Regions from separate parts of the Neptuniibacter sp. QD37_11 genome, predicted to be linked through region 2. Evidence: predicted binding sites of a transcription regulator. Region 2 holds the regulator's gene; each other region holds the start of a gene.
What was found. The regulator LexA, encoded in region 2, represses DNA repair genes until DNA is damaged. The targets are predictions, from matches to a motif close to TACTGTNTANNTANACAGTA.
Positions count from the first base shown of each region.

Region 1: a site for LexA is predicted at 2,727-2,746, ahead of recN (DNA repair protein RecN). Genes of this name have one in related genera too.
Region 3: a site for LexA is predicted at 7,167-7,186, ahead of ACMXYT_RS13595 (DUF3137 domain-containing protein). Genes of this name have one in related genera too.

Region 1 covers NZ_CP180552.1:3,199,453-3,210,023, reverse strand. The annotation lists gene ACMXYT_RS15045 (RnfH family protein) at 1-46, shown strand, start outside; gene ACMXYT_RS15040 (outer membrane protein assembly factor BamE) at 71-412, opposite strand; gene fur (ferric iron uptake transcriptional regulator) at 533-955, shown strand; gene recN (DNA repair protein RecN) at 1,054-2,718, opposite strand; gene grpE (nucleotide exchange factor GrpE) at 2,918-3,523, shown strand; gene dnaK (molecular chaperone DnaK) at 3,672-5,603, shown strand; gene dnaJ (molecular chaperone DnaJ) at 5,761-6,894, shown strand; gene cysE (serine O-acetyltransferase) at 6,945-7,751, shown strand; gene dapB (4-hydroxy-tetrahydrodipicolinate reductase) at 7,766-8,572, shown strand; gene ACMXYT_RS15000 (diguanylate cyclase) at 8,616-9,848, opposite strand; gene ACMXYT_RS14995 (4Fe-4S dicluster domain-containing protein) at 10,004-10,571, shown strand, end outside.
Region 2 covers NZ_CP180552.1:2,299,133-2,309,703, forward strand. The annotation lists gene ACMXYT_RS10570 (NAD(P)H-dependent glycerol-3-phosphate dehydrogenase) at 1-227, opposite strand, end outside; gene ACMXYT_RS10575 (hypothetical protein) at 250-474, opposite strand; partial or broken gene ACMXYT_RS10580 (DEAD/DEAH box helicase) at 800-2,107, opposite strand; gene dinG (ATP-dependent DNA helicase DinG) at 2,119-4,239, opposite strand; gene lexA (transcriptional repressor LexA) at 4,384-4,992, shown strand; gene ACMXYT_RS10595 (cell division inhibitor SulA) at 4,995-5,453, shown strand; gene ACMXYT_RS10600 (hypothetical protein) at 5,547-5,801, opposite strand; gene ACMXYT_RS10605 (DUF6586 family protein) at 5,807-6,331, opposite strand; gene topA (type I DNA topoisomerase) at 6,343-8,982, opposite strand; gene ACMXYT_RS10615 (DNA topoisomerase I) at 9,260-9,964, shown strand; gene ACMXYT_RS10620 (DUF1653 domain-containing protein) at 9,961-10,185, opposite strand; gene ACMXYT_RS10625 (hypothetical protein) at 10,185-10,571, opposite strand, start outside.
Region 3 covers NZ_CP180552.1:2,903,396-2,913,966, forward strand. The annotation lists gene ACMXYT_RS13555 (LysR family transcriptional regulator) at 1-781, shown strand, start outside; gene ACMXYT_RS13560 (DMT family transporter) at 711-1,652, opposite strand; gene ACMXYT_RS13565 (TetR/AcrR family transcriptional regulator) at 1,757-2,326, opposite strand; gene ACMXYT_RS13570 (DUF302 domain-containing protein) at 2,579-3,043, opposite strand; gene ACMXYT_RS13575 (substrate-binding periplasmic protein) at 3,192-3,980, opposite strand; gene ACMXYT_RS13580 (PAS domain S-box protein) at 4,060-5,730, opposite strand; gene cadR (Cd(II)/Pb(II)-responsive transcriptional regulator) at 5,888-6,334, shown strand; gene ACMXYT_RS13590 (cation transporter) at 6,431-7,066, shown strand; gene ACMXYT_RS13595 (DUF3137 domain-containing protein) at 7,195-8,256, shown strand; gene ACMXYT_RS13600 (hypothetical protein) at 8,352-8,948, opposite strand; gene ACMXYT_RS13605 (substrate-binding periplasmic protein) at 9,182-9,979, shown strand; gene ACMXYT_RS13610 (DoxX family protein) at 10,361-10,571, shown strand, end outside.

The DNA.
Region 1 (10,571 bases), 900 kb from region 2:
GGCTAAGCGCGCAGCTAAGGTGAAAGCAAAGAAAGAAGCTGAATAAGCTGCACGCCTGCGTAGCTAAGGTTTAGCTACGCTTACCACCTGGACGGAAGTCACCATTTAAGGCATTTAGCTTGCCATCTGTAAAGTATAGAGAGATGCGTTCTTTGCTATAGCTGCCATCTTCACCACTTTTCTTTGTGTATAGGTAGTCCCAACGGCCTTCGTGGAAGGTATCAGTGATTAATGGTGAACCCATGATGAAGCGCACTTGGCTTTGGCTCATGCCAGGGCGCAGCTGATCTACCATCTCTTGAGTAACAACATTGCCCTGCGGGATGTCGAATTTATATACACCTGGGAAACCAGAACAACCGGTCAGAGTCAGTGCTACAGTAAAAGTTGTAGCAATTAGTAGTTTTTGCATCAGAATTTTGCTTCCACTATTGTGCGTAAATGCGGATAATAAAGTTTCGTGCGCTATTGAACAAGCAATTCAGCTTCCGCATGATTATGTAATCACCAACAGCTTAGAGAATAGATAACTATGTCACTTGAAAATCAGGAACTAAGAAAAGCAGGCCTGAAGGTTACTTTGCCTCGCGTAAAAATTTATCAGATCCTAGAACAGGCTGGTGAAGGCGATCACTTCAGTGCTGAAGATATTTATAAGTTGCTGATGGAAAAAGGTGAAGATGTTGGTTTGGCAACGGTTTACCGTGTACTAACTCAGTTTGAAGCGGCTGGTCTAGTAACGCGTCACCACTTCGAAGGTGGTCACTCTGTATTTGAATTGGCGCGTGATGAAGAACACGATCACATTGTTTGCGTAAAAAGTGGCATCGTAAAAGAATTTAACGATCCACGTTTGAATGCGCTTCTAAACGAGATCGCTGAGTCTATGGGCTTTACTGTGACTGATCGTACTATTTACCTGTACGGCGTTCACAAAGACGCAGACGAAAAATAAGCAGTACTTGCTCTGGTGACAACTAAAAAGCCCGCTACTAGCGGGTTTTTTAGTGTATGGAATACCCTTCCAAAAACTATGTGTATGGGGCTTGAGGTCTAGCTTGCTTGAGCAAGCATCTCTTTAGCATGCTCAATAGATCGCTCTGTAATATCGATCCCGCCCAGCATACGTGCAACTTCTTGAACACGACTGTCCGCGCAGAGTTGATTGATCTGCGTGTGAGTGGTCTTTTTATCCGTCTGTTTACTCACAAATAGATGTTGATGGCCTTGGCTCGCGACTTGCGGCTGATGAGTTACACATAGAATTTGTGCTTTTTCACCCAGTTGTCTTAGCAGGCGACCCACGACTTCCGCAATCGCACCACCAATACCTACATCGACTTCATCAAAGATTAGTGTCGAAGTGGTGGAGGTTTGTGCTGTGATCACTTGGATAGCAAGACTGATACGTGATAGCTCACCACCGGATGCGATTTTGCCTAATGGTTTTGGTGGTTGGCCTGCATTGGTAATAATCAGGAACTCTACTTCTTCCAAACCGTTCAGACTTGGTTTTTCTAAAGCGGTTAATGCAACAGACATCTGCGCAGATGGCATGCCTAAATTATGCAGTTGCTGATCGACTAATTTGCCTAATTTTTTAGCGGAGGCTGAGCGTTTGGTACTTAACTTGTTAGCGTAAGCGAGGTATTCAGTTTTGGCGCTCTCAACGTCAAGGGCGAGTTGCTCTAACTCTTCGTCAGAGCGACTTAGGCTGGATAGCTCTTGGCTAAGCGATTGATGGAATTCGCATAGCTCGTCTGGGTTGATGCGATGCTTACGTGCAATCTCGTAAATTGTTGATAGGCGTTCTTCGACATCTTGTTGTCTGCTTGGATCGACATTGACGCGATCCATGTAATGGCGGATCTCGTTGCTAGCTTCTTCAACTTGGATCAATGCCGAGTTCAGCATCTCGTTGGCTTGTCGAACTGAAGGGGATTCTGATTGGATTTCAGATAGAAGCTGCAGGCAGTGATTCAATTGTTGTACGCAATTGGCGTCATCGCTATCGCTGGCTAGATTGATCAGCTGGTGGCCTGTGTTCAGAATGCTCTCGGCATTGGCTAAGGTTTTTTGCTCTTCTTCCAGTTGCTTTAGTTCGCCATCGGTTAAGGCGAGCTGGTCTAACTCTTCAATCTGATAGCTTAATAGCTGCACTCGTGCTGTTTGTTCGGCGCTTTGCTCAGAGAGACGTTTCAGTTCGCTATCGAGCTTATGCCATTGCTGGTAGCTACTGTGAACTTGGCTGACGAGTTTGGCCTGTCCGGCAAAATTATCGAGTAGTGTTCGGTGATGATCTTTTTTCAGTAAGCGTTGGTGTTCATGTTGACCATGAATAGCAATCAGTAGCTCGCCAAGGTTTTTGACTAAGCTGGCAGGCGATGGGCGACCATTGATATAGCAGCGTGAGCGCCCCTCTTTAGTGATCACTCTACGCAGTATGCATTCACCGTCATTGTCTAAATCATTCTCTGATAGCCACTGAGAGGCTTCAGGGATGCTATCTATGTTGAAGCTTGCTGTGATGTCGGCTTTCTCAGCGCCTTGACGTACGGCACCGCTCTCTGCGCGGTTACCTAAGGCTAGGCCTAGGGCGTCGAGCATAATCGATTTACCCGCACCTGTTTCACCGCTGACTACGGTCATGCCTTGGCTTAGTTCTAGATCAAGGTGATCAACAATGGCAAAGTCACAAATAGATAATTGATTCAGCATAATAAAATACATGTGTTTTTATACAGTGGTTTCTGTATAAGTCATATTTTGATCGGATGCAATCTTTATCTGAAATTAGCGTAAAAAAATCGAATTTATCTGTTGAAAGCGATCTCTTTGTCCCCATATTCAAGAGCAATTGATATTAACACCCAACAGACGCCCTCGAGTTTATTGAATGGGCTGGCTGGAGAGCACAATGGCAAACGAAGAACTGAACCCAGTAGAAGAGCAGAAAGTTGAGCAGCCAGAAGAGGTTGTAGCAGCGGAAGAAGCGCAAGAAGAAAACGCTGAACAAGGTGAAGCGGAACAGGTTGCTGCAGAAGAGACTGCTCAGGATGCGGATAAATTGGCAGCTGATCTAGCTGCAGCAGTAGCTGAGGTTGAGACGCTAAAGGATCAGATGCTACGTGTTCAGGCTGATGCTCAGAATGTTCGTCGTCGTGCTGAACAGGATGTAGAAAAGGCGCACAAATTTGGCGTAGAGAAGTTTGCCAACGAAATGTTGCCAATCGTCGATAGCCTAGAGCGCGCTATTGAAGCCTTCGGTGATGACGAAGCGGTTAAGCCGATGAAAGAAGGCGTTGAGATGACTATGAACATGTTCCTCTCGGGTCTGGCTAAATTCCAGATGGAACAGGTTAATCCTCAAGGAGAAGCATTTGATCCGGCACTACACCAAGCAATGTCTATGGTTGAGTCACCAGATGCGAAGCCAAATACAGTTATTGCAGTAATGCAGAAAGGTTACACATTGCACGGCCGCCTAGTGCGCCCTGCGATGGTTGTTGTGGCTAAAGCTTAAGGTACGTTAGGTAAATTTAATTTTGGTTTCGGCCTTGAAACCCTGCAAAACGTACTTATATAGATTTCATACTGACTAGTAAGTCAATTATAGAATTAATCACTGTCCGTCAGAACGGGCAGCTTAGAAAGAATTGGAGCAGATACAAATGGGTAAAATCATCGGTATTGACTTAGGAACTACAAACTCTTGTGTTTCTATCCTAGATGGCGACAGCGCTAAAGTTATCGAAAACGCTGAAGGCGATCGCACAACGCCTTCCATCATTGCTTACGCTGATGAAGGTGAAATCTTAGTCGGTCAGCCTGCAAAACGTCAGGCGGTTACTAACCCAGACAACACGCTATTTGCTATCAAGCGTCTTATCGGCCGTCGTTTCAAAGATGATGTTGTTCAGAAAGACATCAAAATGGTGCCATACAAAATCGTTGAAGCTGACAACGGTGATGCTTGGGTAGAAGTTAAGGGCGACAAGCTTGCTGCACCTCAGATCTCTGCAGAGATTCTGAAGAAGATGAAGAAAACTGCAGAAGACTACCTAGGCGAGACAGTAACTGAAGCCGTTGTAACTGTACCAGCATACTTCAACGATGCTCAGCGTCAGGCGACTAAAGATGCGGGTAAAATTGCTGGTCTAGAAGTTAAGCGTATCATCAACGAGCCAACTGCTGCTGCTCTTGCATACGGCATGGACAAGTCTAAAGGCGACAAAACTATCGCTGTATATGACCTAGGTGGTGGTACTTTCGATATCTCTATCATCGAGATCGCTGAAGTAGATGGCGAGCACCAGTTCGAAGTACTTTCTACTAACGGTGATACGTTCCTTGGTGGTGAAGACTTTGACCTACGTTTGATCGAGTTCTTGGCTGATGAGTTCAAGAAAGACACTGGTATCGATCTACACAACGATCCACTAGCGCTTCAGCGTCTAAAAGAAGGTGCTGAGAAAGCTAAAGTAGAACTATCTTCTGCACAGCAGACTGACGTTAACCTACCTTACATCACTGCTGATGCAACAGGTCCAAAACACCTTAACGTTAAGATCACTCGTGCGAAGCTTGAGTCTCTAGTAGAAGAGCTAGTTCAGCGCTCTCTAGAGCCATGTAAGATCGCTCTACAAGATTCTGATCTAAGCGCATCTGAAATCGACGAAGTTATCTTGGTTGGTGGTCAGACTCGTATGCCAATGGTTCAGGAAAAAGTTGCTGAATTCTTCGGTAAAGAAGCACGTAAAGACGTTAACCCTGATGAAGCTGTAGCAATGGGTGCAGCGATCCAAGGTGCGGTACTAGCTGGTGACGTTAAAGACGTTCTACTTCTAGACGTAACGCCTCTAACGCTTGGTATCGAAACTATGGGTGGCGTAGCTACTCCAGTAATCGAGAAGAACACGACTATCCCAACTAAGAAGTCTCAGATCTTTTCTACTGCAGACGACAACCAGAACGCTGTAACAATTCACGTTGTACAGGGTGAGCGTAAGCAAGCGGCACAGAACAAATCTCTAGGTCGTTTCGACTTGGCTGAGATCCCACCAGCACCACGCGGTGTGCCTCAGATCGAAGTAACTTTCGACCTTGATGCTAACGGTATCCTGAACGTATCTGCACAGGATAAAGCGACTGGCAAACAACAGTCTATCGTAATCAAAGCATCTTCAGGTCTGAGCGATGACGAGATCGAGCAGATGGTAAGCGATGCAGAAGCTCACGCTGAAGAAGATAAGAAGTTTGAAGAGCTGACTACTGCGCGTAACCAGGGTGACGCGATGGTTCACTCTGCTAAGAAGACAATGGAAGAAGCGGGCGACAAAGCGACTGACGAAGAGAAAGCAGCTGTTGAAGCAGCAACTGCTGAGCTTGAAGAAGCGCTTAAAGGCGACGACAAAGACGCTATCGAAGCTAAAACTACTGCACTTACTGAAGCGATCTCTGGTGTTGCTCAGAAGATGTACGCAGAAGCTGCACAGCAAGCTGAAGCTGAGCAAGGCGCAGGCGGTGCTGAACAGCAACAAGCTGGCGGTAACGATGATGCAGTAGACGCTGAGTTCGAAGAAGTTAAAGACGACAAAAAATAAGTCGCCTTTTAGCTGAATCAAGCTAACTAAGCGTAGAACTTTGCAGTGTTTCTTGATGCTGCAAAGTCGAATTACTCGGCACCGCGGGCTCTATGCCCGCGTTGTCATATCCGGCTTAAAGCCGAAAACAGTGTTGTGACTGTATAGTGTAGTGACCATGTCAAAACGAGATTATTACGAAGTATTGGGTGTATCTAAGGGTTCATCTGATCGCGATATCAAGAAAGCTTTCCGCCGTATGGCGATGAAATATCATCCGGACCGTAACCCGGACGATAAGGAAGCAGAAGATAAGTTCAAAGAAGTAAACGAAGCTTACGAAGTGTTATCTGACGCTCAGAAGAAAGCTGCGTACGATCAATACGGTCATGCCGGTGTTGATCCGAACATGCGTGGTGGTCACGGTGGCGGCTTCGACGGTAACTTCTCTGATATCTTTGGCGATGTATTTGGCGATATTTTCGGTGGCGGCGGTGGTCGCGGTGGCCGTAGCTCGGTACAACGTGGCGCTGACTTACGCTACAACATGGAAATGACGCTGGAAGAAGCGGTTCGTGGTGTAGAAAAGAGCATCAAAGTTCCTACGCTTGTAGAGTGTGAAACTTGTGATGGTTCTGGTGCTAAGCCTGGTACTTCTGCAAAAGTGTGCGGTACTTGTGGCGGTCAAGGCCAGGTTCGTATGCAGCAGGGCTTCTTCTCGGTACAACAGACTTGTCCAACCTGTCATGGTGAAGGCAAGATCATTACTGATCCTTGTACTGACTGTCATGGTCATGGCCGTAAAGAGAAGACTAAGACGCTTAACGTTAAGATCCCTGCGGGCGTTGATACAGGCGATCGTATCCGTCTAGCGGGTGAAGGCGAAGCGGGTACTCACGGTGGTCCAGCAGGCGATCTATATGTACAAGTTCATGTTAAAGATCACCCGATCTTTGAGCGTGACGGTAAACACTTATACTGCGAAGTGCCGATCAGCTTTGTTGATGCAGCATTGGGCGGTGAGCTAGAAGTTCCAACCCTTGATGGTCGTGTTAAGTTGAAAGTACCATCCGAAACGCAGACCGGAAAAATGTTCCGTCTACGTGGCAAGGGTGTAGCGCCTGTTCGCGGTGGATCTACGGGAGATCTTCTGGTTAAAGTAGTTGTGGAAACGCCGGTTAAGTTGAGCAGTCGCCAGAAAGAACTATTGCGTGAGTTCCAAGACGAGATGGAACAAGGTACGCATAAACACAGCCCGAAGAAGCACGGCTTCTTTGATTCTGTGAAAAAGTTTTTTGAAGATATGACCTAATTTTAAGGGGCATTTATTGCCCCTTAAATTTTTATAAGAATGGGGATGGCATGAGCCAGAATCCAGAATGCCCAACTTGGCTTTGGGATGAAATTACGGCAGAAGCCGAACGTGAAGTAGTTGACGAGCCTGTATTGGCGGGGTTTTATCACGCCAATATTTTAGGTCATCAGAGTTTGTGTTCTGCTTTGGCTTATCTGTTGAGCCGCAAGTTGCATGATGATGCAGTGCCAGCAGTAACTTTTCGTCTAGTGATCGAAGAAGTATTTCGTGAAGCGCCAGAGATCTTACAGGCTGTGTGTGCAGATATAGCTGCGGTTCGTACCCGAGACCCTGCAATCGATAAATATGCGACTGTATTGCTGTACCTTAAGGGGTTTCATGCAATTCAGGCGTATCGTGTGGCTCACTATATGTGGAATAAAGGCCGTAAGAGCATGGCGCTTTATATCCAGAGCAGAGTTAGTTGTGTGTTGCAGGTTGATATTCATCCTGCGGCTAAAATCGGTCATGGCGTAATGTTTGATCACGCAACAGGTATTGTTGTGGGTGAAACCAGCGTGATCGAGAATGATGTTTCTATCCTGCAATCTGTAACCTTAGGCGGTACAGGTAAAGATTGTGGTGATCGTCATCCGAAAATTCGTGAAGGCGTTATGATTGCGGCAGGTGCCAAGATCTTCGGTAACATCGAAGTGGGCGCAGGTGCCAAAGTAGGTGGTGGAAGTGTTGTGTTGGATGATGTGCCAAGGCATACAACAGTTGTAGGCGTACCTGCCCGTGCTGTTGGTCATCCTCAATGCGATAAACCGGCACTGGATATGGACCAGAATATCCTTCACGACAAAAACAAATAAGAGCGGAAACTTACATGATTAAAGTAGCAGTTACTGGCGCAGCCGGTCGTATGGGTAAAGCAAATATCGAAGCGCTACAGATGGCTGAAGGCATTGAATTAGGTGCAGCTATTGTTGAGCCTGATAGTTCTTTGATCGGCGCAGATGCCGGTGAAGTTGCAGGTGTTGGTAAGCTAGGCGTTAAGATTGTTGGTTCTTTGCATGAAGCGGTTGCTGATTTTGACGTGCTAATCGACTTTACAGCACCAGAAGTCACGCTAGAGAATGTTCGTTTCTGTACTACTCACGGTAAGCAAGTTGTTATCGGTACGACGGGTCTTACTGATGAGCAGAAAGCAGTGCTAGAGAAAGCCGCTGAGAGTGTTGCCATTGTATTTGCACCAAACATGAGTGTTGGTGTGAACTTGTGCTTCAAACTGCTTGAGATCGCAGCTAAAGCTTTAGGTAACGATGATTACGATATCGAAGTGATCGAAGCTCACCACCGTCACAAAGTGGATTCGCCTTCAGGAACTGCACTACGTATGGGTGAAGTGGTTGCTGATGCCTTAGGTCGTGATCTTAAAGAGTGCGCTGTTTATGGCCGTGAAGGTCAGGTAGGCGCGCGTCCTCGTGGTGAGATCGGTTTTGAAACGATCCGTGCTGGTGATGTCGTAGGCGATCACACTGTGCTATTTGGTACAGAAGGTGAGCGTATCGAGATCACGCATAAAGCGAGTAACCGTCTAACTTTCGCTAAAGGCGCTGTTCGTGCTTGTAAGTGGTTGGAAGGTAAAGAGAATGGCCTATACGATATGCAGGATATTCTTGGTCTGAAATAGTTTTAGATCTACTTTAAAAAGCCGCTGTTTATCAGCGGCTTTTTTAATCGCACACAACGGTATTGCGACCAGCCTCTTTCGCTTTATACAACATCTCATCTGCTCGGCTGATCATCTGGCTGAAGTTATCATCATCCCTTTCGATCAAACCTATACTCACTGTGACAGGTAATATTTGATCAGCGAATACAAATTCAGTGTCATGCACTAAGGTGCAGAAATGCTGCATCAAAATATCTGCTTGTTCTAAATTTAAACCGCTTAACAAAACACAAAACTCTTCACCGCCAATACGGGCATGTAAGAAGCGATTAAAGGAACGATTCAGCAAGGTGGCTATCTGTGTCAGTACAGCATCGCCAGCGTCATGACCATAGTTGTCATTTATCTGTTTAAAGAAGTCCAGATCCATCATGGCTAAGCAGGCTTGGTTTTGTGATTGTGTTAATAACTTTTCAGACTGTTCGAATAGATAACGGCGGTTGTGTAGACCTGTGAGAAAGTCGCGGTTAGCCGCATCTTTGATTTGAGCAATGAGTTCCATCTGCTCGATGTTATGCATCACTCGGCAATGCAACTCTTCATAGTTAAACGGCTTAGTTAGAAAATCGTTTGCACCGCTTTTAATAAATTTAGCCGATAGGGAGGGGCTGTCGGCAGCCGATATGCCGATAATCTTCAGTTCCGAGGTTTCGTATTCGCGTCGAATGGCTTGTACCAACTCAATGCCGTTCATATTCGGCATCTCGTAGTCAGTTAGAATCAGTTTAATTTCCGGGTCTTGCTGCAACTTAGCTAAGCCCTCTTGGCCATTGCTAGCTTCAATAACTTGATATAGGTGCTTTTCTAGTTGTTTACGAATCAGTAAACGATAGGAGGAGGAGTCTTCGACTAATAGGACTTTTATCGTTCGGTTTTTAAGTAAACGGTGAATTAATTGAACGGCATATTCGTAGGAGAAGCGGCTCTCTTTGATGATGTAATCCACCACGCCTTGTTGCAGCAGAGACTCGCGTTTATCGTCGTCGTAACTACCTGTCAGAACGATTGTCGGTATGTTTTGCGCGAGAATGAGATCGACAATTTCGCCATTGGGCGCGTCGGGCAGGTTTAGATCTACAAGTGCTGCAAAAATATCTTCGTAGAGGTCTATCTTTTCCTGAGCTTGAAGAAGGCTTTCACAGAAGATGACTTCCACTGGGAGATCTGCAGTTTGAAACAGTCTTTGTAGTACGCGGCTTACTAGTTGGCTATCTTCAACGACAAGAACTTTCATATCTAAACTCAAAATAGATGCGATTAATGTCTGGGTTAGCACACCTTGTCATAGTGTCATTTATGATTGCTTAATTGAAGGCAAAAACCACCCCAAATCTCGAAGCTTGTCTAGTAGTTTAGGCTAATATTAAAAGAGTAAGGGAGGGGGAGTGAATGGCGATTTCTCAATCTGCTTTTCTCACGAGGACGGATTTAACTGAGCTGTTTGAGCTTTTGCTTAAGCAAGGCTTTAGGTTGCATGGTCCTCAAGTTCGCGATGGCGCAATTGTTTTTGATGATCTCCAATCTGTTAGTGATCTACCGCAAGGGTGGACAGATCAACAGGCTCCGGGGAGGTATCGACTCAAGCACAGTGGTTCTCCACGCCAGTTTAATTGGGCAAATGGGCCTTCGGCACTAAAACCGCTGTTATATCCTACTCGAGAAGTCATCTGGCAAGCAAAGCGGAGTGGTGATGGTCGATTGCAATTTTTAGTGCCTGAACAAGCGCAAGATAAAGTTGCGGTCATAGGGGTAAAGGCCTGTGACCTTACCGCGTTGAAACTGCAGGATCAGCATTTTCTAGAAGGTGAATATGTAGACCCCGGTTACCAAGCAAAGCGGCAAGGGCTTTTTTTAATTGCTGTTAATTGCAATGTCTCGGCAGAAACCTGTTTCTGTGCCTCTACCGGTGATGGTCCTGAGGTAAAGCAAGGGTATGACATCCTGCTGACTGAATTAG
Region 2 (10,571 bases):
TCTGCATCAAGGAGAACATCTTCTAACGAACAAGATGCCGTAATATTTTTAGAGAGTTGGTAGTCAGGAAGGTAACGAGGATTTTCATGGAACTCGTTGATATGATCCGCTCTTTCCTGATCACGTAACCACAAACTAACTTTATGACCATTATCAGCGACAATGTTCGCTATTACCGTGCCAAAGCTACCTGCACCCAGCACTGCAACCTTACGAATATCAGACATAGATAAATTTCGCTTCTACCAACTATTTTTCCGAATCGTCCATACTATCTAGGACTTTATTAACGCCTTTAAACAGGTAAATCACAATTAGATAGCCCATAGCAGCCAAGCCTAAAAAAAGCATAAGCTGCAATGGATCTTCCGTTCGCTGATAACCTGCCACACCTAAAGCTGCAATTACTGCGCTGAAAACAACTGCAGCAATAGAGGCGATACGATTAGTTTTGTGTTTGTCCTGATCTGTCACTTTCAACATCACTTTCAGGGTTAGTTACTGTCTCAACCGAAGGTTCTTCAGCTGCAACAGGCTCAACCGCACTTTCGTCAGCTACGTCTTCGTTTGCTTTTTCTTCCACTAGGTCAGCGTTTGGTTCCTGAACAGCTTCAGGCGTTACTTCAGCCGTTTTATCTTCGCCAGTTTCTTCAGCATTTTTCTCTTCAAGCTCTGCATCGTCAGCCGGTGCTTGTTCAACGGTTGATTCTTCGCCCTCTTTTTCTGTAACAAGCGCTTCAGCAGTAGTTTCAGGTACTTCTTCCATTGCGGGTTCAGAAACAGCAGACTTAGGCTCAGCTAACAGCTCGGCTTCAGGGTGAACACATTCCAGCTTAACGCCTGTTTCAGCTTCAATTTCTGGAATAAGGAAGGAATCATCTTCACAAGCGAAACAGATTGATGCACCTGTGGCACCGGCGCGACCTGTACGACCTATGCGGTGAACATAGTCATCAGGGTCTTCTGGCAGCTGATAGTTAAATACGTGAGTAACACCATCAATGTGGATACCACGACCTGCGACATCGGTCGCAACTAGCACCTGAATTTTACCGCTGCGGAAATCTTCTAACGTTTTTACGCGTTTTTGCTGTGGAATTTCACCAGACATAAGCGCAGCTTTAATTCCATCTTTACATAGACGGTCTGCTAGCTTACGCGTCTCATCACGGCGGTTACCAAAAACGATAACCTTCTCCGCGTGATCCTTATCCATATAATTACGAAGCAAACGGTACTTTTGCTCGCCAGAGACTAAATAAACGGTCTGACTAACATTGTCCGTCGTTTTAATTTCTGGTGCGATCTCGATTTTAACCGCATCCAAAGTCCACTGCTCTGCAAGGTTAAGTACTTCATCCGTAAACGTTGCACTGTAAAGTAGTGTCTGTCGATCACTACCTTTACGCGGTGTGTTACGGACAATAGTTCTTACATCTGGGATAAAGCCCATGCTCAGCATGCGGTCGGCTTCATCAAGAACAAGCACCTCAACATTCCATAGATCGACATCCTTACGATTGATGAAGTCGATCAATCGACCTGGCGTTGCGACTAAGATATCAACTGGCTTTCGTTTAAGGTTTTGGCGCTGCTTTTCATAATCCATACCGCCCACAAGGCTAACAATATGTAAACCTGTGTACTTCGCTAGGCCTTTTGCGTCTTCAGCAATTTGCAGTGCAAGCTCGCGCGTAGGTGCAACGACCAAAGCACGAGGTTCTGCTAAACGAGGTTTCTCGTCTAACGGGTAGTCAATCAAATCCGTAACAATACCCAGAAGGAAAGCTGCAGTTTTACCGGTACCAGTCTGTGCTTTACCAATGATATCTTTGCCAGCAAGTGCAGCAGGAATAGTTTCAGCTTGGATCCCTGTGCAGTATTCAAATTTAAGGTCATAAACCGCATGAAGGACGTCATCCGGCAGATTAAAATCTAAAAAACGCTTTTTACCTTCTACCTCAGGCACGACGAATTGTTCTGGGTTCCAAGACGCAGCTTTAGAGCGGTTGTTGTAACGACGACGTCGTTGAGGCTTACGTGCAGAAGAATTTCTTTTTTTGTTAGCGCTTTCAGTCTGCTCAACTGATTTATTTTCTGTACTCAATTCAACAATTCCTAAGAAAAATTTCGCCGATAAGGCGGTAAAGCGGCTAAAAGCTGCTTTCCATAACGACGGGTAATAAACCGTCGATCAAGCAATGTTATTTTGCCGCTATCGCTCTCAGTTCGTAGTAAACGCCCTGTAGCCTGGGTGAGGCGCATTGATGCCATCGGGATAACCCATTCTTGAAACGGGTTACGCCCTTGCGATTCTAACCATTCACCGTAGGTTGCCTCAACCGGGTCATCCGGTACACCAAATGGCAACTTCGTAATAATTACATGTGTTAGGTAATCACCAGGTAAATCTACGCCTTCAGCAAAAGAAGCCAAACCAAAAATAACACTTGGTTTATTAGCATCGATACGCTCTCTGTGTTGTCGCAAAATTTCATGCTTGGCAAGTTCGCCTTGCACAAGAATATCTGCTGATATACTAGCAGGCATACGCTCAAGAACATACCGCATCTGACGCCATGAGCTAAATAACACCAAGGATGCACTTCCCTGTTCTAAAATTGGCAATAACATTGCCGAAATTTCTTCATTATGGTCATCAGGGTTTCCTGGATCGGTTTTCATTGCAGGGACATGCAATTCGGCCGCATTTTGAAAATCAAATGGACTCATAAATATATTACAAGGACTATCCGTTGGTATGCCAAGATCAGCATATAGTCGATCAAACCGCCCTAGTGCGGTTAGCGTAGCCGAAGTAATAACAGCACCGTAGCAGTTTTTCCAAAGGTGCTCTTGTAAGGTTTCCGCCGCTGACACTGGGCTACTGCAACACTCAATATCAATGCCATCATTACCATCTACTTTAACGATCCAGCGGGCCGTCGGGAGTCCTGATGTCGAATCAGATACAGCGTAAGAATTAGCTAACCAATACATCGATTGCATACGGGATAAAAGCACACCCATCTGCGGATACCAAGTTTCACAGATAGCTAGGGGCAGATCGGCTAACTCACCATCCATTCCTTCTTTCAGAAGATCAACAATCTGCTCAAATTTTAAAACGACTCTCTCTGCAGCCTGAGCAAAATTGTGAAAGGACAACTGTAACGGTTCAGGAATCATACCTTGCGCAAAACGATAGCGATCACTTGGGCCTTGGAGTTTATCTTCAAGTATTTGATTTAATAGAAGTTGGACTTCCTTCAAGGAATTTTCCATATCTGCAAAAGGGTTAGCTAACTTCTCGATATAATTTCGAAGTACTATGTGATCAGACGCGTCATTCAATAATTTATTGAGGCTGCGTGTTGCTTTGCTCATCCAACGGATACTGGATTTAACACGTAAGCTATAAGAAAAATGCCCCGTAGTTTTAGTGCCTAGGTGATGGCCTTCATCAAAGACATAGATGGTATCTTCCGGCGGCGACAGAATAGCGCCGCCTCCAAGAGAGAGATCAGCTAAAACAAGATCATGGTTGGCAACTATCAGATCCCATTTATCCAACTCTTGTCTAGCCTTAAAGAATGGACAGATTGAAAAGTTACTGCAGCGACGATTTGTACACTGCATATGATCGCTAGTAGACAACCGCCAAACAGCATCAGGCACTGTATTCTTTAAAGCATCCCTATCGCCATCCCACTCACCCGAGGCATAGTGACTAAGTAGAGATTTAACCTCATCAATATCTGAGGTCTGAAGTTTTTGAGCTACTTCATCTTCATACAATGCAATTTGGCCTAATTCATTCTGTTGCTCCAATATTTTCTCTGCATTGGAAATACAAAAATATCGTCCTCGGCCTTTAGCTAAACCATAAGTAAGATTGATTCCGGCATCGCTAATCAGCTGTGGAAGGTCTTTAAGAATAAGCTGTTCTTGAAGGGCAACTGTTGCTGTAGAAACAACAACTTTCTTTTTTCGTTGCTGGGCTATAGGAACAGAAGCCAAAAGATAGGCCATCGTCTTACCCGTACCAGTACCAGCCTCCGTGACGCAGATATGCTGACCACCGGTCCTTTCGCCTTCAGAATTGGCAGTAATAGCGCCCAAAGTTTTCGCAACCTCAGCAATCATCAATTTCTGGCCATAGCGAGACTTCAATCCTCTGTTATTGAGAAAAGTACTGTAGGCCTGCTGTATTGTTTGCTTGAGCTGCTTATCTAACAAAACCGTATTCCATCGAAAATCTAGCCGCGATTCTAACAGTTATGACAGTTTAATAACAAAAATACTGTATAAAAAAACATAAGTTGCTTTACAAACCCAAAATACTGTATAAAAATACACGTACTGTATAAACAAACAGACAAGATCATGAAGCTGACTAAACGACAAACGGAAGTTCTGGATTGCATCAAGCGTCACATTGGCGATACCGGCTACCCACCTACTCGCGCAGATATTGCCCGCGATTTAGGGTTTAAATCAGCTAATGCAGCTGAAGAACACTTGAAAGCGCTGGCAAAAAAAGGCGCTATAGAAATTATTCCGGGTACTTCACGAGGTATCAGAGTACCTGAATTGGAAGAGGAAAATAGCGGCCTACCGATTGTTGGTCAGGTAGCAGCAGGATCGCCAATACTTGCTCAAGAGCATGTTGAAGATCACTGCACAATCTCCTCTGACTTCTTCCACCCTAAGGCGGATTATCTCTTAAGGGTGAAAGGTAGCAGTATGAAAGATGTAGGCATCATGGACGGTGATCTACTGGCAGTACACCAATGCCAAACAGCAAAGGATGGGCAGATTGTAGTCGCTCGAATAGAAGATGAAGTTACCGTAAAACGCTTCAAGCGTGAAGGTAACATCGTTTATCTAATTGCTGAAAATGAAGAGTTTGAACCGATTGTAGTGGATTTAAACGAACAACCACTGGCAATAGAAGGTTTAAGCGTCGGCGTTATTCGTAGAGGTAACTAACCATGATGGCATTTCACGCGAACCAAACAACAGCAATCATGCAGAGCACATCTGCAAATGAAAAAATTTTCACTAAGCAAAAGCCAGCTAATCAGCTTGCAGGTACGATGACTGAAATCGTTGTCCAAGATGAGAATTTTTCTAACATCCCAATGTTGATGCCATTGCTTGCACAACTAAGTCAGGATGATCGCTGGTTTGTGTGGATTGCTCCACCTGTGTTATTACCGAAAAACCTTCTGATTGAGGCAGGCATTGATCTGACTAAAGTCATTCTGCTCAACCCAGATAACAAACATAGTACCTTTGAGCTTGCTAAACAGGCGCTAAGCACAGGCACTAGCCACGCTGTAATATCATGGCCTGGATACTTAAATGATGAAGAATTTAACGACTTAGAAAGTGCCGCTAAGAAAGGACAAAGTCACGGAATTATAATTAGACGCCGTCAACATAGTTAAGTATTAGCTTCCATTTTTGTAAAGGCGCCTAGTTAAAGTATCATCACCCCAATAATGAGCTTTATCTGAGAGAAGCTCATTATCAGAGATTGCTTAATGAATAGTTGGAGGGATCTCTTCTTCAGGCTCTTGTTCTAAACCCACCCCAGATTCCGCCATCATCTGGATGCCTGCGGTTAACATAACGCGAGCGACATCTAGATATTGATCACTTAACTGTTCTTTAAGTGCATCTGAAAAATTAACTTTAATCATCGGCTCTTCATCGCTGTCCATATTCCGGATTGCTAGGCCACCTTCATCAAGTTCTATTATTTCAAGCACGGTCTCGGGTGTTAGTCCTGACACTTAATTTACCACTCTTGCATGCCTTCTCTGAGGCGATTAACTAATTCCGACAGTGAATCAAACCAAGTTTGATACTCAGTAATGATTTCACCATCCTCTGCATGATCAGGATTGATCTGCAGCACATGTATTTCAGAAACACTGTTAGTTTCAGTCACTGCTTGTTTGGCATCTGAACCATGCCAGCAGGCTTCATAAGCGGACATCATTTTATGCAACCAAGATGAATCATCGGATTCTAGGTTGTTTAACTGTGTCAACTCAGGGCTTTCGACGCCGGTCTGGGCCATTTCCGCAGCTAACGCACGATAGCCTTGAAAGCTTTCCGTATCGACTTTATACCATTCAGCAATTTCGCGTAAAAAAGCATCATAGGCTGACGTCAGGTGGAACAACACTGATTCGTTATAAGACTCTATCAATGCATGCTTGCTCCAACTGGTGTCATCTTGCGCTTTTTTAAGCTGTTCTAGATGAAGTCGTGTAAAGCTCAACTTCTGATTCGTGCGTGCCTGATATATACCGCTCATGAAATCCCCGATTATTTCTTCTTCGCTTTTTTACGGGTCTCTTCTTCGACCCATTTACCATCGCGATAGAATGCACGCCAACCAGTCGCTTTACCATTGACCTCGGTCATAACGTACTGCTCTTTAGTCTTTCTGCTATAGCGAATGACACTCAAGTTTCCATCTGAGTCATTCTTAGGCGCACTGAACAGGAATTCATATTTCGGATCAATCTCAGACTGATGCGGCAGTATTTCAACAATTTTCGGGGCACGTGTTTCTCTGTTTCTAGGGAACTGACTTGCTGCCAAGAACAAACCAGATGCTCCATCACGCAGGATGTACGTATCCTCTACCTTTTCGCACTGAAGCTCAGGCATTGGAACAGGATCCATCTTAGGTGGCGCAGGCTCTCCGTTTTTCAACAACTTACGGGTATTTTTACACTCAGTGCAACCGAAGTATTTACCAAAGCGACCGGTTTTAAGTTGCATCTCAGCTGAGCATTTATCACACTCTAGAACAGGCCCATCATATCCTTTGATACGATATTCACCCTTCTCAACTTCAAAACCGGAACAATCAGGGTTATTACCACATACGTGTAATTTACGATTCTCATCGATCAGATAAGAATCCATTGCTGAGCCGCATAGGTTACAACGGTGCTTCTTACGAAGAATGCGAGATTCTTCTTCATCATCGCCATCAGCACTAACAACTTCGTCACCAGAGACTAGGTTGATCGTACACTTACAACGCTCTTTGGGTGGCAAGCTATAGCCAGAACAGCCTAAGAACACACCTGTACTACCGGTGCGGATCATCATATCTCGGCCACAATCTGGGCAAGAGATATCTGTCTCTGTAGGAGAATTCGGGCGCATACCATTCTCAGCATCCTGCGCCTCTTCCAGCTTCTTAGAGAAATCAGCGTAAAACTGATCTAAAAGCGCTTTCCAATCAGCACTGCCTTCAGCCACATCATCAAGGCTTTCTTCCATACGTGCTGTAAAGCTGTAATCCATCAGGTCAGAGAAGTTCTCACCTAGACGCTCTGTAACAATATCGCCCATTTTTTGAGCATAGAAACGTCGGTTCTGAACTTCTACATAACCACGATCTTGGATCGTCGAAATAATCGCTGCGTATGTCGATGGACGACCAATACCTCGTTTCTCAAGCTCTTTAACTAGGCTTGCTTCGGTGAAACGAGGAGCCGGTTTCGTAAAATGTTGCTTAGGCAACAGATCGACTAAATTTAGATTATCGCCAGCTTGAACATCAGGCAGGATAATATCTTCTTCACCTTTGCCCTTCGCTGGCATAACGCGTGTGTAACCATCAAACTGTAGGATTCGACCTTTGGTAACTAATTCAAAGTCACCGGCAGACACAGTTACACGCGTGCTTAGGAATTTCGCAGGTGTCATCTGACAAGCTAAGAATTGACGACGAATAAGCTCGTATAAGCGCTCAGCGTCTCTGTCCATGTTTTTAAGAGCAGTCGCTTCAACATTAACATCAGATGGGCGAATCGCCTCGTGGGCCTCTTGAGCGCCCTCTTTGCTGCTATAGCTGTTAGGTGTATCAGGTAGGTATTTACTACCGAAATGATTACCAATGTACTCACGGCAGTTCGCAACGGCTTCTGCACTTAAGTTTGTAGAGTCCGTACGCATATAGGTGATATAACCTGCTTCGTACAAACGCTGCGCCATCATCATGGTTTTCTTAACACCAAAACCAAGGCGCGTACTCGCAGCCTGCTGCAGAGTTGATGTGATAAATGGAGCTGAAGGTTTACTGCTGGTCGGTCTATCTTTACGACTGATTACTTCAAATGAAGCCGAACGAAGCTGCTCTAAATGTGCATTAGTTTCATCTTCTGAACTTGGACGGAAAGTTTCGCCATTTATGCGATGCACCTGCAGTTTTAGTGGATCTTTCCCTTTCGTTAGCGTATCAGCCTGCACTTCCCAAAATTCTTCAGGAATAAATGCTCGAATCTCTTTTTCTCGCTCTACGACCAATTTAACAGCCACCGACTGAACTCGACCTGCAGATAAACCGCGTGCCACTTTTTCCCAAAGTAGTGGAGAGACCATATAGCCAACTACACGATCAAGGAATCGACGCGCCTGCTGGGCATTAACGCGATCCATGTCTAGCGCTGAAGGCTGTTCAAACGCTTCAGATATGGCTTTCTTGGTTATCTCATTAAAGACAACACGACGGTAACGCGTATCATCACCACCAATCGCTTCACGCAAGTGCCATGCAATCGCTTCCCCTTCGCGGTCCAAATCGGTTGCGAGATAGATTTCGTCAGCATTCTTAGCTAGACGTTTAAGTTCATCAACAACCTTCTCTTTTCCAGGAAGAATTTCGTAATGCGGATCCCATCCTTTGTCAGGATCGATCCCCATACGTCCAATAAGCTGTTCACGCGCCTTCTTCTTTTTATGTACAGCCTTTTGTTCAGGCGACATTTTACGCGTCAAAGCCGCTTGGCGAGCCCGTTCTTTAGGATCGCTCTTTTTAGTACTGCCACTGGTTGGCAGGTCGCGAATATGACCCACACTGGATTTTACAACGTACTGATTACCCAGATATTTGTTAATGGTCTTCGCTTTCGCGGGTGATTCCACGATTACCAGGGATTTTCCCATAGCGTCCTTCTTTCCTCGGGCTACATGGTTAAACGCTGACGAACTATCTATTTTTGCAACTTATAACGGTGTTTCTGTGCAAAAACTGCTCACATTTGAGTTTAGCGCTCAACTAACAATAATATTTGGGAGCATATATAAGTGTTGAGAATGCTATGGTCAAGCAGCAATTGCGATAAAAGTAGACCAATGGATCAACAAGAACTTTACCTATCAGCACTTACAAGCCACAATATTCACCATAATTAACAATAATTTAATCGTCCAGAAATTACTGATGCTTAACGATAATCTTTTATTTGTAATTCTTATCGCAGTGGTCGGCCTAGTCGCCATTACTGTGAATTTTGTAATTACGACTCGAGAGCAGCAGGAAGAAGCTAAAGATCAGCGTCTTACTTGGCTTAAAGGACAGGCAGAACACATTCTGCAGGCTATTGCTGTGCTGCGTGAAGCAGACTGCAAACCAGAAATTATTCAAAAGATTAATGAGCACGCCACCTCTCTTCTTGAAGAGGTTGCTATGCTGGCACCGGACTCAGAACTATTTAACTCTCTCACTCAGCAGAAAGATACCGCTGATAAAGCATTTGCTTCTGCAGACGTATTCGATAGTGATAAGGCTCTAAAGCGCGCTCAGATCTATATTAACTTCGCCGAAAAGCTCGTAGTTCAGCTGGCAAGAGGAGGAAAGATTACTCCCACCCTAGCTCAGAGCTATAAACAGGAACTTTATTGGTTACGCATTACAGTGGTTGCAGACGCTCATGTAAGCCAAGGCAATCGTTTTTTGCAGAACGAAGACTCCATGACGGCAGTTTCCCATTACCGTCACGCCAAAGCTTTACTAGTAAGGGCCAATATCCCTCATACGGTTAAAAAACCACGTCTTGATACAGTAGATAAACTAATTGAAGAGATCCAACCTAGAAAACCTCGCTCGCAAGGCACTCTAGCTGATTCAATGGATCGTCTTCTTTAATCGATCTTCTTAAATCGAGGAACAACTGAGCCGTCTTTTAGGGATACTGTCTCAACAAACATCTCTAAAGGGCGTACCCAAGTAGATTCATCCCCGTAACCCAGCTTGTAGACCACCAGCCACTCTTCAGTTTCAGAATGTCGCGCTACATCTAGAACAACGTATTCTGGCCCTTTGTAGTGCTGGTAACGACCTGCAGGTACTTCAACCGGTGGTAACATCAAAAATTGCCCTCACTAAATTCTTTAAGCTGTTGATAAAGAGATTCCATAATCTCTTCACCTTTATCACTATTTCCAGCCTCATCCCAATGAACACCGACATAAGCTGGCGTTGATTCTAAAGAGAAAACCCCCTTTGGAAGCTCCTCTAACAGCGTATTTAATTTATCTAATTGCAGCTCAGATAAAGTGCGCTCACCTTTAGCCCAGCACCACCCAGCATTTAAACCGATATTTGCGATGGACTCGACCCGGAACACTTGCCAAGTGTTGAAGCTATTTTTCTGCTCACGACTTAAACCTTCGCGCAAAATACGATAAGCAGTCATATTGCGCTCATCTGGTTCCATTTCGCCCTGCGCTCTAGGAGGCTGCATTTTTTCGAG
Region 3 (10,571 bases), 600 kb from region 2:
GCTGATCCGCACCACCCGAAAGCTGAACCTTACAGAAGCGGGTGAAGAGTTCTATCATCACTGTCAGCAGTTAGAAAGTGGTGTAGCGTTAGCCGAGCAAGCAGTGTCTCAACATGCTGAGCAGCCTCAAGGCCTTTTACGTATTGCTGCACCGATGATATCGGGTCAGTTCTTCCTTCCTGCCGTTGTTGATGAGTATCTAAAACGCTATCCAGAGATGAAGGTTGAAATGGTGATTAAGGATAGCTTTCAAGATCTAATCTCAAACGGTTTTGACCTCGCAATTCGTACCGGTACTTTATCCGATTCGACCCTGCGAGCCCGTCTTTTGGTGCAATCCCGTTGGTACGCTTATGCTTCACCAGAGTATTTAAAAGAGCACGGCACGCCTAAAAAGATAGCCGATCTGGACGAGCACAACTGCCTGCAGTTTAAGTATCAAGAAACCGGCCCCCATGACTGGCCAATCACGGTAAAAGGCCAGCCCGATCGTATTAAAGTAAATGGCCGTTTTCAGGCAAGTTCTCTCGTTACCTTAAGGGAATCTGCGATTGCCGGAACTGGGATTGCGTTTATGCCAGTCTTCCTTGTACGTGACGAGGTTGCCCGCGGCGAACTTGTCCCAGTATTACAGGAATGGGTTTACCGCGATGTCGGCATTTACGCGATCTACCCCAATATTCGCTATGTACCCCGTAAGATCAGTGCCTTTATTGAGCTTCTAGCGGAAGCTTATGAGGAGCATTGCTGCGCGTTTCATTCGCAACGTTTTCATGAGTAATCGCCTCTTTCGACCTGATATTGGCGACTAATATACCGATTACTACCACTGCAAATCCGCCCCAGTCTGCCGGGGTTGGTACTTGTTCAAATAGAGGCCAAGCGATTAGCGCAGCAGCGACTGGTATACCATAAAATACGCTGGCAACTTGTGATGCACTGTTTCGATTAATCAAGATATAGAGCAAGCTCACCGCCCCTAAAGATACGCCTACTGCCATCCAGAAGATGGCCAACACAAGATCTAAATGCCACTGCATCTGCATCGTTTCAAATTGAAACGCTAACAACAGCATCACGGGGACCGTACCTAATACCTGCAATGCCCCACCGCTGATCAAGTGCATATCAGCACAGTGCTTTTTCTGAATTAACTGCCCTAGCGATAACCCCAATAACCCAACTAGAGCCCAGACTAGGGTCGTCCAGCTAATCCCTTCAACAGCTAGCCCATCAGCTACAACGACCGCTACACCGCTAATACCTATCAGCAAACCAAGCCAGCGCCAGCCCGTGACCTGCTCTTTCAGGTATGGTCCTGCCAACACTGTGACTAACAATGGCTGCAACGCAATAATCAAAGCACATACGGCAGGCTTCATTCCCAAGTAAAGTGCGTAAAATACGCCTACCGAGAACAGCCCCTGCATTAAGATTCCGGTTACTAAAATCCACCCAGGATTTTTCGGCCAAGGTGCACTGAGTAATACCGCTCCCAGTGCAAGCAAGCCACCCGCAATCGCAAAACGTACAGCTAAAAAGGTAAACGGTTCGCTATAACCTAAGCCAAGCTTCGCCCCAACGAATCCAGAGCCATACACTGCTATAAATAGCAGCATCAGTAAGATGTTCTGATTCAGATAAATTTTCATATTACCTCCTTAACTATACCTCTAAAAAATCCTGTACATACCAGTAGGTACAATTTATATTTCAAAAAAAGCCTGTAATTAAACAGGCTGTTTCTCAACGATTTCTAGTTCGTTTTCAGTGCTGCTAACATATCTAAGAAACTCTCGCAGACATCACCCACCGTATCATCTTGCTGCACCGCTCGCCCTACAACAAAACCGCCCTGTAAGACACTCAAGGTTAACTTTGCTAAAGCTTCCGGTTTATGGATCTTTACTAATGCACCGGATGATTGCGCCTCGCTATAAATCGCTGTGAAGCGTTTATGCATAGTGGAAAAATAACGTTCCAAAGGTGCTAACAGCTGTTCATCTTCGACCGATGGATCTTGAACGATTCGCCCCATACGGCAGCCCTTCAACGCATGTCGTGGCAATCTTAAATAAGCGCTTACCTGAGCTAACCAATCCCCATCCGTTTGCGCAATGATCTGATCAAACTCAGCAATCAGGTCATCCGTTCGGGATTCCATCGCAACAATCGCTAGATCCTTCTTGCCTTTAAAATGGTGATAGAAGCTGCCTTTACCCACACCACTACGCTCTAACACCTGATTAGGACTAGTGGCATCATAGCCCCGCTCCCAAAGCAGTTGCTTCATGGTATCGATCAATAACTCACGCGTAGCAGCCATAACTTAGTGTGCTCAATATTTAATTAACAAACATACTAGTAGGTACAGAAAGTATTTTCAAGCTTACGGATAACTGCAGCTTATTACGAACCATAGATTCCAGCCTTCGCTGGAAAGACAACGACTGTAGATTATTGCTCTAAAACCATGACATGGCGTCCTCTAGGCGTAAGCCGTCCTTCTTTTTCTCTAGCTGCGTAGCAGCGTCCTCTAGGCGAAGCCGTCCTCTAGCCACGTAGTGGCGTCCTATCTTTACTGCGTTGCCGCCTTTGCAAACTTACCCAAAGCACCTGACACTTTGTTTAGTACTTCATCGCACCCTTGAATATTGTGGCGCTTAGCTAAGTGAGCTGGATCGTTATAACTTAACCAAACAGAGCCTTCCGCATCTTCCCAGATCAGTGCTTTTTGCGGCAGGTCGATCGCGACACTTTGTGCGCAAAGCATCAAGGGCGTACCCACTTTTGGATTACCGAAAAGGACCAACTGCGTATCTCGTAGTTCCTTACCAATTTTCTCAGCGCCAGCGCTGTGATCAATTCGGGCAAATACCGTCATGCCTTTAGCGTTTAAAACCGTTTCTAATTTATCGGCCGTTTGAACCGCGCTGTGTTGGCTTTTCACATTGATCATGCCATCTCCAGCCTGAACTGAAGTACTCATTGCAACGCCCAGAGCAACTTTACCCGCTACCGCACCTGTGATTTTTCCCATCATTCATCTCCCTATTTATAATCTCTAATTGCTTAGCTCGGACAAGCAAAATGATGATTAATTCAATTTAAGCGATATATCAGGTTTAGCCATTTAAGATAGAGACAGGCATAAAGGAGAGACAAACCTTTCAGAAGAAGAGTGTTAACTTTTACATTAGGTATTTACTGTAAATTTGTTCGTATTTGTCTGATGCTTTCACTTTGTCTAAAGCCGCCTGCCACCTTTGGATCACACTATCTGGGATCTCTTTAGAGCAAGCAATATAGAGAGGAAACTCCAGTAATTTAACCTGCGTGGGAACCAGAGCATCTGCTGCTTTATCTATCTGCTTTAAATAATACACAACGCCTAGAGGGCTAATATTTACAGCCAATTCGGCTCGATTTGAAAATAATAGGCTGAATTGACGATCTCTGGCAGAAAGCTTTATTACATTGGTAATACCTAGCTCATCTACCTTATTTGCGACCAGCCCTTTATAGGGAACGGTGATGTTATTTGCCTTTTTAACATCATCAATCGTACGGTAAATTTTGGCGTTATCTTTGCGTTTGTAAAAGTAGATCGCTTCTTGGGATATAGGGCCGATCCATTTGAACTTAGCTTCTCTTTCCGGCGTTCGGAACAAAGAGAAGTACATCACATTAGGTAAGGTTTCCAACATCCGATCGCCTCGGACCCCTGGATAGATTGAAATAGGATACTCTTCGCCCAACTCATCCATAATTGCCTGAACAATCTCTATTGAGAACCCTTTCAGCTCGCCATTTTCTTCATAATTGTATGGTGCCCAATCCTCAGTAATAACTTTCAAATCAGGCTGAGCAATGGCTTGATAGCTATAGAAAGAAACAATCCAAATCAGCATTAAGCGCAATAAAGCGACTTTTATCTGCGCGAAATTTATGTTCACAATGATGGAGTTACAGTTACGCATAAGCTCAATTTATTCTTATTGGGTGAGTAACGAATTTAAGTATAGACGCTTTCCTAGACTGCTTATGCCCGCAGAGTTTTCACTCACAGGACAGATCAGGCAAAGTTAGTTTAACGAGCAAACCTGGCTCATTATTGTGCAAACTGATGCTGCCACCTAAGACAACCGAGACGAGGTTATAGACTCTATAGAGGCCAAGCCCAGACGTACCATGTCCCATTTTCGATGAGAAAAATGGGTCAAAGGCGTGCTCTTTAACCTTCTCATCCATGCCTTGACCGTTATCAGAAAAATCGATTTCAACACCGGATTTTCCCTTAAACACGGCAAGCTCAATTAGGCTGCCCTCCTCTAGCTGAGCGTGGTTCAGGCTGTTCTCTATGAGACTTACTAAAATTTGTTCGAGCGCTTCATCATTACTACAAATCCTCAGATCTGGAGGAACGTTATTAGCTAATTCGATATGTCTCTGTTTACAACGATGCAAATAAGCACCAAAAACCCCTTTAGCAATGCCATGAAGAGAGAAACTTCTAGTAACTTTTGTTTTGGTATCACTTGATAGCTCTTTAAAGCGATTAATCAGATTAATGCTTCGATTGAGATTGTGATCCATCAAAGCAATCGATTCCGCTTCTGTTTCCAAATATGCACGGAGTTGAGACTGACTCAGGCTGCTGTTATCAAAAGAGTGTTGTAACTCTTCCAAATTATTTTGTGCTGTCGTTAATCCTAAGAGAATATTCCCTAAAGGAGAGTTCAGTTCATGTGCTACACCAGAAACTAAACGCCCAAGTCCAGCGAGCTTTTTAGCTTCAACTAGCTGCTGCAGTGTTGATTGCAACTCCTCGTGAGCCCGTTTTAATTTGAGGTGATGATCTTTTTCAGCTTGCTCAGCTTTTACACGATCAGTTATATCCTGAAGCGTTTCGATGGCACCTACTGTATTTCCGTCAGTATCTAGCAACGGCGATGCGTTAAAGTGGAGCCAATGTCCAGAAGGGCCGATGTTGGGGAAAAGATCCTCAGCTTCACAGGCGCCGTTTATCAAACTCGATACAGCAAAGTTATATCCGTAGTACCCCTGTATCTTTTCAGCGGGTGCATTATCCACAACAAGATCGGCCATAGTCGGCCTTGATTCAGCATAGAAGCCACGCCAACTATCATCACGTCCAATTGCTTCACTCGCAGACACACCAGTCAGCGCCTCACAAGCTTTATTCCAATGGGTCACCTTGTGCTCTTTATCGATCACAAAGGTTGCAATTGGGCTTCCTTGCAGTATTTGCGATAGTTGTTGTTGGCTAGCTTTCACCGCCTGCTGAGCATTATGTAGAAGCGTTAAGTTACGCCCTACACCGCGATAACCGGTAAAGTTACCTTCACGATCATAAGCAGGCTTACCACTAACCGAATAATGCTGAACAACACCATCATTCCCCGGCACTTCATATTCAAAATCGCGGAAAGGCAAGTGCTGTTCGTATCGCTCGATGTGGGCTTGTATCTCTTGATCAGTTAGACCCTGAATAGGCATCTCCCAACGTCGCTTGCCGATAAAAAGGCTCTGTTTACGTTGGAGCTTCTCGGTCAACATCCCCCAAAAGCGTACAAATCTGAATGATTCATCCTGCTCCCAAAACCAGTCGGAAGATAAGCCGGCAAAGTCGGATAGAAGCTCGTTCTCATCTTCTAACTCTTGGATACGCTTCTGTAATGCTTCTATGGATGGCGTTTTATCAGACATAACCACAGCTAATACAAATGGGGTGACTCAATTCAGAATAGTTAACGAACCGTTTATTCTCAAAAAACCAAAGCGTATTTCCGAGCGTCAACACTGGCGGTTGTTAGGTTGAACCTTTAAAACCCTATAACTACTATAAGGTTAAGAGGACAATAAAATGAAAATCGGCCAATTAGCAAAACGCACAGAATGTCAGGTAGAAACCATTCGCTACTGGGAGAAAGAGGGCTTACTTCCAGCTCCCTATCGTTCTGAAGGTAATTATCGGATCTACAACGAGCGGCATCTAAGTCGCATTCTGTTTATCCGTAACTGCCGTAGTTTAGATATGAGCCTTCATGAGATACGAACATTGCTAGCCCTCAAAGATCAACCGTCTGAAAGCTGCCACGATATTAACGATCTAGTCGATAGCCATATTGAGCACGTTGTTAAACGTATCCAAGCCCTCACATCTTTAGAACAAGATCTACGCAGTTTACGCCAACGTTGTGAGACAGAGAGCGATATCGAACACTGTGGCATACTTGAGGGGCTCTCCTCCGATAAACCCCATACCGAACCAGACACTGACACACATATTAGCGGTCTACACGGCCATTAAAGCTACGATGACGAGACTTTCTTGACCCTGTAGTGGCTATAGGCTTTTTAATTACCTTAAAACTTTTTTACACGATGTCGTTTTGAGGAAAAAACAATGGCCAGCAGTTGCTGCAATGCTAACCACGCTAAAAGAGCATTAGAAGATGGACGCTTTCGAAAAGCCCTATGGATCGCCCTGTTGATCAATGCCAGTATGTTTATTATCGAGATCATCGCTGGCTTGAATGCATCTTCAGCATCTCTACTCGCTGACGCGATCGATTTTCTAGGCGATTCCGCAAACTATGTCATCTCACTGTCCGTTCTTTCTATGGGCATGTTATGGCGATCCAGAGCAGCCCTGATCAAAGGGTCAACCATGCTCCTGTTTGGCATAGCCGTTTTGCTAAAAGTACTATGGGATGCGTTTAATGGCCAAACTCCAGAACCAGTCACTATGGGCATTATTGGCTTACTAGCATTAGTAGCGAATGTAACTGTCGCTATCATGCTTTATACCTTCCGCAGTGGCGATGCTGATATGCGATCTGTATGGCTATGTAGTCGAAATGATGCCATTGGCAATGTTGCAGTGATGATCGCTGCTGCGGGTGTATTAGGTAGTGGGCAAGCATGGCCAGATCTTTTAGTAGCAACCATCATGGGCCTATTAGCCACCAGCTCGGGTATCAGTGTCATAAAACAAGCAAGACTGGAAATAAAGTCTCAAGCGACCAACGCTTGTCCATAATTACCATTTAGGTAGTTCACGTTCAGCTGACTAGGTTATATCCCCACAAACCTAGTCAGTTTAAATCCACAAACAGCGTTGTTATGCTCAAGCCTTAAAAAATTGTTTAACTATCCAGTAGGCTTTGTGTGAACGCACCTTCTTACCAACCCAATGGCCGTCAAAAACGGCTCGATACCGCAACTGACGCATTTCTCGATACGATCGTTGATTTTATCGTCTACCGAATTTTTCGTAAAAAGCCTGCGCAACTGAAGTTTGATGTTGCTCCAGAACAGTTCGATGCGTTAAAGCTGGCCTGCACTACTGAATGGGCTGAGCTGCTTAGAGAGCGAGAAAAAGCCAAAAAAGCCTGTGACCGTCATTTGCTAATAGGTTTTATCGCGTCCCTAGCCTGTGCAGTCATTTCTATTGTGGTATTTATTGGTGGTGGCCTCTTTTTAGCGATCATCCCTCTGTTAATTTCAGGATTCAAAGCAGCTAAATTCAAACAAGACTTTAATCACCATTTTGCTGAAAATTTACTTCCAAAAATCCTCGATCATCTAGACGGATTTCACTATGAGCGTCACGGAATTATCCCGCTGGACTCAGTCCGAGATAGCCGCATACTGCCACCCCATCAAGAAGATTTGACGATTCAAGAGGATTATCTCCGAACAGAGATTGGGGCTGTCACGGTGGAAATGGTGGAGTGCCAGTTAAACCGAATGAAAACTGATGCCAAAGGAAATACAAGGAAGAGTACCGAATTTAAAGGGGTGATCCTGAATATGACGCTGCCACACACCTTCCCTTCTCGTGTGATCTTGCAAGCAAATTGGGGGAAGGTACTCAGCTTTTTCCAACAGAAGCCTATGGATAAAGATCAGCGTATCACTATAGACAACAACCCCTTTGGTAAGGATTTTCATATTTATGCGGAAGATAAAGAGCATGCTAAGCAGATCCTGACACCAGACTTCTTACAAAATTACAAAAGGTTTAGTGATAAGCTGGACGTTGCAGGAACAGAGATGAGCCTGTTTGGTAATCAGTGTGTCATCCTGCTTCATCGCCCCAAAGATCTCTTTATGCCACCTAATCTTCACGGTGAAATCTGTGAAGAAACGGTACTTTATCCAATGTTACAAGAAATCGAGATGATCGAAGAGCTGACGGTTATTGCACTCGAGGCTAGCGGCGCTTAACCTTCCTAAATCCTGCATTCATATCAGCATAAAAAGCCCTTTTTGTTTGCTTCCAAAAGGGCTTTTTTAATCCTTTGCTACAACTTAAAAGACATCTACAAAGACATTACGTGGATAACCGGATAGAAAAAACTGACCGCTAGGGTAGAACGAACAATCAACATCACTTGATTGAAAAAGGCCTGCACGACAAAAGCAAAAACCCCCAATAACCCAAGGTAAGTGACTAACATATGCCCGGGGCTAAAATAGCCAAACCATTCCCTAAGCGTTGCTATCTGGGATAAACCAGATGCCAAACATAGCGTCGCTGACAAAATAATTACCATCTCCAGCTTCACGCCCCAGTTGAGATACTGAATCTCTTGTCGGCACCGATCATAAAGTAGATGCAGTGATGGCGGCTCTAAGGTAAAGGCGTAAACAATAGCAACAAAAATGGGTAATACAGAAAGTAAAAGTAGGTAAAACCCCACAACAACCATCGGTTCAGTAACAACTAATCTGAATAGATCGGCAGACCCCAACGTGACTAATAACGACATCAGCGCGATGTTATTGGCGTGAAAGAATAAGCGGGTGTAAAAGCCTTTGCAGGTCAGATTCAAGAAGCCATCAAAAAAGAGATAGCTCACTAACGCAGTTAAAACGATAACACCGAAGATATCTTGAAAGTGGAGGCTTGTTAGCATTTCAACACGCCTCCCGATAAAACGGCGGCGTGCGCAACCTAGCTACGCAGCAAGATAAACAATCAACAACGGATTGGACAGATCTGGCTTTCATGCTCATTCCTTTGAACACTTAAATTGTTAAATTCCTTTTGCCCTAGTTTGCCGCCAGCTGTTCATAAGATCAACACCTGTCGACAAACAAGCGGTAATTCATTCTCCGCCACCCAATATTTTTTGACTATAGTGAAGAGATGAAAGTGATTTGCCGCTGCCGTTCTGAGGTTACTCTGTTGTTACAACGCCCCTTAATTCACACACTGATGCTTACGGCTCTACTTTGCTTTAATACCGCAAAAGCTGAGGTCGAGACATTAGTTGTTGGCGCTGATTCTTGGCCTCCGTTCCGCTTTGTGACGCCTGAAACCGTGACTGGTATCGACCACGAGTTATGGAAGAAACTCTCTAAGCGAATCGGTTTTAAGGTCCACTACTTACGCTGCCCATGGAAACGCTGCCTGCGGATGATGAAGAATGGTCAGATCGACGCGATGAGTGGTTTAGCATGGCGCGAAGAAAGAGCCGAATACATTACCTACGCTGATCCTCACTACTACAGTTGCAGCACCCAACTCTATCTACCTCATGGTAAATCTCGCCGCATCAGCAAACATAGAGATATGCATGCAATGACCATTGGCATGGTTGGTGGCTCTGCTTATTACACCGAATTCGATCAGGATACGGATATCTATAAAAAAAGTGTGACCCAAGAAGCTGTATTGCCGAACCTATTGCTAGAGGGAAGAATTGATAGTTTTATCGGCACCGACTGCCAAGCAGATTATGAACTTGCGTCGCGCGGGTTAACGCCTCAAATAGATAAAGCAGTTTTTAAACCAGGGAACAAGGTCGATCTATTTGTCGGACTCTCTTCAAATTCACGATGGGCGCTGCGAAAACAAGAGTTTGATCAAGCCCTACAACAGCTACGCGAAGAAGATTTTGAAGGGAATGCTCTTAAATTAATCTCTCCATTCGCAGTTGAATAACATAATCTACTAAAATAAAACTTACCCCAGTTTTCTGTGGATAAGCGTGTATATTAATTTTGGACAACCGCTACAAAGCCTATAAATTCTGGCTTAGAGCGGTTTGTTTGTTTTTTAACCTTGTGAGTTAAGCTTTCAGTTATCGTCCATTAAATCAACACTTTAATTCAGAAAAGCCTCCCTTTTTTTCATCTTTTTCATAATTAATTTTCAAAGTCGTGCAATCAAAATACCTACTGATGCGTCTTTAAAGGCAGCTACACCTTAACGCCCCAAGAGCACCTGTCACTTCAAAGCAAATAACATAATTGCACCCCAGTTTTGTTGCTTAGCTTGGAAATGCTCAACGGGGCATTTTTTATATCTGCAAGGCTTATATAGATGAACAATACCCTTACTCACAATCGACAAAAAGACTACGATGAAGCTGCTCTATATTTACGCTTAGGTCTCGGTATTCTTTTTATTATTGGCGGCGTATCTAAACTCAGCCAGTTACTTTCCAGCACTAAACATGATGCCATCGTTGCTAATTACATGGGATCAACAGGCTATATTAATGAGCTTTTTCAACAATATCTGTTTACGGGTT